2 regions of the Brachybacterium vulturis genome follow, and region 1 is predicted to be linked to the other one. Evidence: predicted binding sites of a transcription regulator. Region 1 holds the regulator's gene; the other holds the start of a gene.
The links. Region 1 encodes LexA, which represses DNA repair genes until DNA is damaged. Its sites were predicted from a motif close to TCGAACANNTGTTCGA; they were not measured.

Region 1 (4,209 bases):
CCCGCGGGGACCTGATCTCCCGGGTCCACACCACCGGCGAGGTGCTCGCCGAGGAGCACCTGATGGAGGGCACGCACCTCCGTGCCCGGGTGGACGAGGCCCTCGCCGCCGAGCTGCGCAGCGCGTCCTGAGCGGTGCGCGGCCGCGGCGCGGATACCCTGAGCGGATGACCGCTCCGTCCACCCACCCCGTCGCTCCCACGGCGGGGGACATCCCGCTGTCCACCCTGATGGATGCTGCGGTGACGGCGATCGGCGGGGCCTCCCGCGAGGGCCAGCAGACGATGGCGGAGGCAGTGGACCTGGCCATGTCCGGAGGTCGGCACCTGCTGGTGCAGGCCGGCACCGGCACCGGCAAGTCGCTCGCCTATCTCGTCCCGGCCATGCGCCACGCCCTGGTCAGCGGCCGACCGGTGGTCGTCTCCACCGCCACCATCGCGCTGCAGACCCAGATCGTCCGCAAGGATCTGCCGCGTCTGGTCGAGGCGCTCGCCCCGCATCTGCCCCGCACCCCCACCTTCGCGCTCCTCAAGGGCCGGGCGAACTACCTGTGCAAGCACAAGATCGCCGGCGGCTACCCGGTCGATATCGAACCCGGCGCGCTGTTCGCGGAGGCCTCGGCGGATCCTGCGCGCGGTGGTGGGGAGCGGCTGGGGCAGCAGGTGCGACGCCTGCGCGAATGGGCCGAGGAGACCGACAGCGGAGATCGCGACTCCCTCGAGGACGCCGTCTCCGACCGCGCATGGCGCCAGGTCTCGGTCACCGGCACCCAGTGCATCGGCAGCAGCTGTCCGATGGTGGAGGACTGCTTCGCCGAACGCAGCCGGGAACTGGCCCGGGAGGTCGACGTGGTGGTGACCAATCATGCGCTGCTCGCCATCGACGCCTTCGACAACCACGGCATCATCCCCGACCACGACGTGGTCGTCTTCGACGAGGCTCACGACCTTTCCACCCGTGTCACCAGCGCCGTCACCGATGTGCTGACGCCGGGCATGCTGCGTGGCACCGTCCGCGACCTCCGCGGGCTCGGCGTGGCCGGGACCGCTCTGGAGGACGCCTCCGAGGAGCTGCGCGAGTCCCTCGAGCTCGCTCCCGACGGGCGGGTCATCGGCGAGCTGCCCGAGCGTCTCGACGACGCGGTCACCCAGCTGCGGGTCGAGGCGCGCACGGCGCACTCCGAGGCGAAGGACGCCGGCGACGACACCTCCGCGGGGGCCCGCAAGACCGTCCGGGCGAACCTGCAGGAGATCATCGACGTCTGCGAACGGCTCGCCTCTCCGGGCGAGGATGACGTGGTCTCGATCTCGCATTCCCCGGCCACGGGACGCTCCAGCATCCAGGTCGCGCCGCTCAGCGTCGCGGCGGCCATGCGCGGGGCGATCCTCGAGGAGCGCACCGCGGTGCTCACCTCCGCGACCCTCGCGCTCGGCGGCCGCTTCGAGCCGGCGGCCGGGGAGGTGGGCCTGGCCCGCCGGGATCGGGTCGCCGAGGACGAGCTGCCGCCGCGGGCGGAGACGAGCGCATGGGCCGGGCTCGATGTGGGCAGCCCCTTCGAGTACCGGCGCCAGGGCATCCTCTACACCGCGCGGCATCTGCCGCAGCCGGGCCGGGACGGGCCCTCCCCGGCGATGCTGGATCACCTCACCGAGCTGGTGGAGGCTTCCCGGGGCGGAGCGCTGTGCCTGTTCTCCTCACGCCGCGGCGCGGAGCTCGCGGCCGAGCACGTGCGCGCCCGGTTGGATCTGACGATCGCCGTACAGGGCGAGGACTCGATGGCGAATCTGGTGCGGACCTTCCGCGAGGACGAGGACGCGAGCCTCTTCGGCACCCTCACCCTGTGGCAGGGCGTGGACGTCTCGGGACGGTCGCTGCGGCTGGTCACCATCGACCGGATCCCGTTCCCCCGCCCGGATGATCCGTTGACCGCGGCGCGGCAGGAGCGGATCGGGCGCCATGGCGGCAACGGTTTCATGACGATCTCGGCACAGCACGCCGCACTGCTGCTCGCCCAGGGTGCCGGGCGCCTGATCCGCTCCGACGAGGATCGCGGCATGGTCGCGGTGCTGGATCCGCGCCTGGCGACGGCGCGCTACGGGAGCTTCCTGCGGGAGTCGATGCCGCCGCTGTGGCCGACCGCGGACCCGGAGATCGCCCTGGCGGCGCTGCGCCGTCTCGCGGACGGCTGACCTCGCGGACGACGGAGCGCTGGGCCACTCCGTCCGGAGGGCGGCCAGGGCTGCTCAGACCGCCCGCAGCACCGCCACGACCTTGCCGAGGATCTCGGCGTGATCGCCGAGGATCGGGGCGAAGGCCGGGTTGTGGGGCATCAGCCAGACGTGGTCGTCGCGCTGCACGAAGGTCTTCACCGTCGCCTCGCCGTCGATCATCGCGGCCACGATCTCGCCCTTCTCCGCGGTGCTCTGCGACCGCACGACCACCCAGTCGCCGTCGCAGATGGCGGCGTCGATCATCGAGTCCCCGACCACCTGGAGCAGGAACAGGTCACCGTCACCCACCAGTCGTTGGGGGAGGGTGAAGACGTCCTCGACGTGCTCCTCGGCAGTGATCGGGACTCCGGCGGCGATCCGTCCCACCAGGGGGACGGCCACGGAGTTCGGGATGATCTCGGGCTCCGGCGCGGAGGACGGCGGAGCCGGGGCGTCGTCCGCGTCGGGCATCACCACCTCCATCGCACGCGGTCGCTTGGGGTCGCGACGCAGGAACCCCTTGCGCTCGAGCGACTGCAGCTGATGGGCGACCGATGAGGAGGAGGTCAGCCCGACCGCGTCACCGATCTCGCGCATGGTGGGCGGGTAGCCGTGCGCGGCCACCGCCTCGTTGATCGTCTCCAGGATCAGCCGCTGACGACGCGTGAGGCCCGCGGTGCGCTCATCCGCCGGAGCGTCGTCGCGCAGCGGGATCGGCTGGGGGGTGCTCGGCGTCATCGTGCGGCCTCCTGGCGTCGTCTGTCGGACCCGTGCGGTTCCGTTGTCCTGTCACCCAGGGTAGAGCGGTGCACCCCGGAAGCCAAACATGTGTTCGAGGTTTCTGTTGCGTGTCGCGAGCTGCCCGGGTTACAGTCGCACAGACATTCGATCGAACAGGAGTTCGGATATGCGTACCGATATCGCCACGGTCCTTCCCATCCCGTCGCGGGTCACGTCTCGTCACGACGTCGCTCCTCGAGCGCGCGTTCGACTCGAGCCGACCCGTCGCGGGCGCCTGCTGATCACCGCGCTCGCCTTCGTCCTCGGCCTGCTCGTCGCCGGTGCCGTGCTGCTGTCGGTGGACCTGCCCGCACTGGCGGGCACCGAAAGCGAGCAGCCCGTGACGATCACCGTCGAGGCCGGCGACACCCTGTGGGGCTTCGCCGAGCAGTACGCGCCGGAGGGCGTGAGCGCACAGGAGTTCATCACCGAGGTGCGCGTGCACAACCAGCTGCCCACCGGCCGCGTCACGGCCGGTCAGGAGATCGAGCTGCCGTTCCTGGAGGATGCGGCCCGCTGAGCCGGTCGGGGGCCGGTATTCTGGGCGGATGCACTGCCCGTTCTGCCGCCATCCCGACTCCCGCGTCGTCGACTCCCGCACGTCCGACGACGGCGCGACGATCCGTCGTCGGCGACAGTGCCCCCACTGCTCCCGACGCTTCTCGACGTCGGAGACCGCCTCCCTCTCCGTGCTCAAGCGCTCCGGGGTCAGCGAGCCGTTCAGCCGAGCCAAGGTGATCTCCGGGGTGCGCAAGGCCTGTCAGGGGCGTCCCGTCAGCGATGACCAGCTGGCGATGCTCGCCCAGCGGGTGGAGGAGAGCATCCGCTCCAGCGGCCTCGCGGAGATCGCCGGCGATCAGGTCGGCCTCTCGATCCTGCAGCCGCTCCAGGAGCTCGACCTGGTCGCCTATCTGCGCTTCGCGAGCGTCTACCGGGGCTTCGAATCGCTCGAGGACTTCGAGGCGGCGATCGCACGGCTGCGCGCGGAGATGCCGCAGGACGGGGACCCGGCAGCGGAGTCGAGCGTCTGAGGCCGTCCGCCACAGCGCGGGACGTGTCCGATGGCACGTGATGCGGGCGGAATCTTGCCACATCTCGGATGCGGTGCGGGGGCACCGGCGGATGTGCATAAGATATGCCTCGTGCGCTCATGCAGCGCACAACTGATCGGCGGTCGTGGAGGGGAAGCCACGGCCGCCGATCGCGGTCCGGGGAGGCGG
Region 2 (4,209 bases), 280 kb from region 1:
CTGCGCGCGGCGGAGCTGCTGCGCACCGAGTGCGATCTCCGCGACGGCGCCGCGCTCCACATCCGCAAGCAGGTCCCGATCGCGGGAGGCATGGGTGGGGGATCGGCCGACGCCGCCGCCACCCTGGTCGCCCTGGACCGGCTGTGGGGCCTGGGCTTGGGCGGCGAGCGGCTGCGTCAGCTCGGCTCCCGGCTCGGCGCCGACGTGCCCTTCGCGATGCTCGGGCACACGGCGCTCGGCCGCGGCAACGGGGCGGACCTCACCACCGTGCTCACCCATGGGGAATGGACCTGGCTGCTCGCCGTCCCCGGCGGGCACCTCTCCACCCCGGCGGTGTTCCGCCGCTTCGACGAGATCGCCGCCGGTGGCGGGCGCACCCCTGCCACGCGACCCACGGTCGACGAGCGCCAGCTCCAGGCCCTCAGCGGCGGCAACATCGACCTGCTGGCCGAGACCCTGCACAACGACCTGCAGGCCGCGGCCTTCGCCCTGCACCCCGGACTGGAGCCCGTGGTCGAGGCCGCCGAGCAGCTCGGCGCCCCGGCCGCGCTGGTCAGCGGATCGGGCCCGACGATCGCGGTGCTGGTGGAGGACGAGATGCAGGCCAGCTCGATCGCGGCGGGGCTGATGAGCGAGTCGCTGGTGGAGTCGTGCCTGGTGGCCCGCGGGTCGGCACCGGGAGCGAGCGTGCTCGAGGAGGAGTGACTCCGCGATCCCCGGTGTCCTCCGGCGCGGTCTCCCCGCGGTGGATGGCCGGGATCGAAATCACCGGTCCTCCCTCTCTCATCGGACGTGCCGAACCTCGGTGAGGGACAGGCTCTCCTCGACGCAGCGAGCGCCATCGGCGGTGAAGCCGTTGCGCTCGTAGAACCGACGCGCTCGAGGGTTCTCCTCGAGGACCCACAGCTGCGCCGGCGTATCGGGCCTCAGCACCGCATCGAGCAGCGCCTGCCCTGCTCCGGTCCCGTGGTGAGCCGTCAGGACATAGAGGGATGACAGCTCGACCTCACGCACGGGTTCGTGCGCCCCGATCGTGCGCGCCGGAGTCGTCATGGCGAACCCGATGATCCGTCCCGCGGACTCCGCCACGGTGACGGCCGCGCCGCCGTCGAGCCGACGCCGCCAGCTCTCCGTGCGACGTGACAGCGTGTCCCTCTCCCAGTGCCGCGCAGGGAGCAGCTCGGAGTACGTCTCGACCCACGCCGTGCGGTGCACGAATGCGCATCCCTCGGCATCGCCGGAGGTGGCGGGCCGAAGGTGGAACGGCGGATCCGTCATGACTCCAGTATCCGTGGATCTTCGAACGCCGTGCAATCCCTCCCCGGCGCGGACCCCGCCCGCACTCGCTCCCGTGACGCGACCTCCGGGGAGAAGGCGGCGAAGGAGAGCACCCCGGACGAGGCAGGGGAGGGTGGGGACACACCGTTCGGTGCACCACCGACATGCCTCGGTGCACCACCGACAAGCCTCGGCGCGACGGTAGGAGGTGGTTCGTGAATATCTCGCACGGGATCTCTGCACTCCTCCGGAAAGGAATGATGAGGCTGTATGACGTGCTTCATTCGCTCGGAGAAACAGGTATGAGCGCGTGTTTCCTGCGAAATGTTCCGGAGTAGTGCGTGCAGGTCGAGCGCGGGTGTGCCCGTCGCGGCGCTGCACGTGGGTGGCAGAGGCGGCGGACCGTCGGTGACCCGGCCCCGGAAAGCCAGGAGCCGGTCCCTCTGCTGGTCCCCATCCCGCTCCTTCCTCCACTCTGACGTGCACTTCCGCTCCCTCCTCCGGCTGCGCTCCTGCTCGCGGTCGGGGCTCGGCATCGGTCGCGCCGCCGCCCATGGACGACGTCTCGGAACTCGAGCGGAGGGCAGCGCTCGATGGGCTCCTGCGGTGCTCACCTGAATGCGGAGGAATGTCGGGGGCGTCGCACCGTTCCTCCCCAGTGGAAGTTATCCACAATAAGTAGCTACTCACGAGTAGGCTCTCCCGAGCCCTTCCCTTCATCGAATCTCTGTGCGAAAATATGAGGTATGGCACACGATCCGCACGACACGAGCGAAGAAACCCCGGGAGTCGGTCACGACGCTTCCGGGGTCGTGCCGCTGCGTGCGACCTCGGGGAGGGGCCCCGAGGGGTCGATCGCTGCACAGGAGCGCTCCGGAGCGCGAAGCGCATTGACGATCGATGCGGGTGTCGGCGAACTCCGGATCGGTGACGTCGACGTGACCGCTGCGCGTGCCGTGCTCGCCGAGATCGGTGCGGACGGTGCCGTCTCGCTCGATCGACTGTCGGCGACTGAGACCGTCGCAGTGCTGAGTCGGCTCCAGGAGCTGTCCGGTGCGGTGGCCGCGGTCCAGGCACGGGCGCTGATCCGCCTGGAGGAGTCGGTCAAGGAGGACTGTCGGCGTCGTGAGGAGACGCCGAAGCAGGCGCTGAAGATCGCACGGTCCGAGGTGTCGACGGCGCTGAAGCAGTCCAGGTCCTGCGCCGGTCAGTCGATGGCCTCCTGTCGCCGCCTCGTCCGCTCGATGCCCGGCATGCTCGCAGCACTCGCCCACGGCCGGATCGTGCCCAGCTCCGCGCACAGAGTGGGGCGCACGATGGCGCCGGCGAGCCCCGAGCAGCGCGCGCAGGTCGATCAGATCCTCGCCGCCCACCTTCCCTACCTCGAGGACTGCGGTCCAGAGGAATGGGCCGGTGAGGCGGAGAAGGTGCTGCACGGACTGGATCCGCACGGGGCCGCAGACCGTCATCGCACGGCGAAGAAGGATCGCAGTGTCACCGTGCGCCGCGGCGAGCACGGCATGTGCACGGTCACCGCGCACCTGTCCGGGCTCGACGGCGCCCGCATCCGCAAGGGACTCTCGATCGCCGCGGAGAAGGCCCGCGCCCACGGTGATCGGCGGGGCCACCAGCAGATCATGGCGGACCTCTTCGCCGATGCGCTGATCGGTCGCGGCGAGGGGATCGATCCGTCCACTCTGGACATCGGCGTGATCATCACCGACCGCTCCCTCCTCGCCCCCGACCATGCCGACGCCGCCACCATCGAGGGCTACGGCGCGGTGCCCTATGAGCACATCCGCGAGGAGATGCGCGAGGCGATGAGCGCCGCGGACCAGGATCCGGAGCTGGCGCCGGCGCTGCGCCGGCTCTACACCGACCCGGAGGACGGCCAGCTCGTCGCCGTCGAATCCACTGCCCGCAGCTTCCCGCCGGCGCTCGCCCGCTTCCTCCGGATCGCCCACCAGACCTGCCGGGCGCCCCACTGCGATGCGAGCATCCGCCAGAACGACCACATCGTCCCCTGGGCGCAGGGTGGTCCCACCTCCCTGGACAACGGCAACGGACTCTGCGCCGCGGACAACCAGAAGGAGGAGTCCGGGCAGAGCGCGCGCGTCGTCCGTGACGAGAACGGGAAGCGCCGCACCGTCGAATGGACCACCCGCTACGGGCAGAAGTCCCACCGCCGCGGCATCAATCACGACCCGCTCGGCACGGGGGCGAGGCTCCTCGGCAGCACCGCCGGCGCGGAGCACTCCGCGCTCGATGCCGACTCCGGCCCGCCCCAGGACGAGCCGACACCAGGGACGTCCCGAGAATCCGGTATTCCACGCCGAGACCACAGCGGAGACCAGATCCAGGGCACTGCTGTTGACGAGCCCGAAGGCGCACTCCGTCGCGCTCTCGCACTGATCGATCCGCACCTGGTGGAGCACGATTCCCTCAGCGACCGCCACCGGCTCGCGCGGGGGCGGCGGGATCACGTCTTCCTCCCGCACCTCACGCTCATCTCCCGCAGGCCATGGCGCGGTCCTGAAGCCGGCGCGGCGTAGCGCGAGTGACGACGAGGCGCAGCCGGAGTGACGACGCGCATCCGAGGTGGCGACGGGGCGCAGCCGGAGTGACGACGAGGCGCAGCGTGAGTGGCGGTCCGGCTCAGCCGAGCAGCTCGGACAGCTCCAACCAGCGCTCCTCGAGAGCTTCGATCTCGCCCTCGACCTCGCGCAGCTGTGCCGTGATCTCCGCGAGACCCACGTAGTCGGACTGGTCGTGGTCGGCCAGCTTCGTGTGCAGGGACGTCGTCTGCCGCTCGAGCTTCTGCATCCGGCGCTCGACGGCCCCGAGCTCCTTCTGCGCCGCATGCGACTCCGGCCCGGAGAGGGTCGACGCCCCCGCGGCCGACGAGCCGGCTGCGGGGGCGGACGCCGGTGA

Region 2: CFK38_RS12895 (HNH endonuclease signature motif containing protein) is a predicted target of LexA. The motif match lies at 1,998-2,013, and genes of this name have one in related genera.

Annotation. Positions count from the first base shown of each region.
Region 1 covers NZ_CP023563.1:3,155,644-3,159,852, reverse strand. The annotation lists gene hflX (GTPase HflX) at 1-131, shown strand, start outside; gene CFK38_RS14175 (ATP-dependent DNA helicase) at 167-2,188, shown strand; gene lexA (transcriptional repressor LexA) at 2,243-2,947, opposite strand; gene CFK38_RS14165 (LysM peptidoglycan-binding domain-containing protein) at 3,117-3,509, shown strand; gene nrdR (transcriptional regulator NrdR) at 3,538-4,020, shown strand.
Region 2 covers NZ_CP023563.1:2,871,379-2,875,587, reverse strand. The annotation lists gene CFK38_RS12905 (4-(cytidine 5'-diphospho)-2-C-methyl-D-erythritol kinase) at 1-705, shown strand, start outside; gene CFK38_RS12900 (GNAT family N-acetyltransferase) at 784-1,278, opposite strand; gene CFK38_RS12895 (HNH endonuclease signature motif containing protein) at 2,217-3,830, shown strand; gene CFK38_RS12890 (ABC-F family ATP-binding cassette domain-containing protein) at 3,934-4,209, opposite strand, start outside.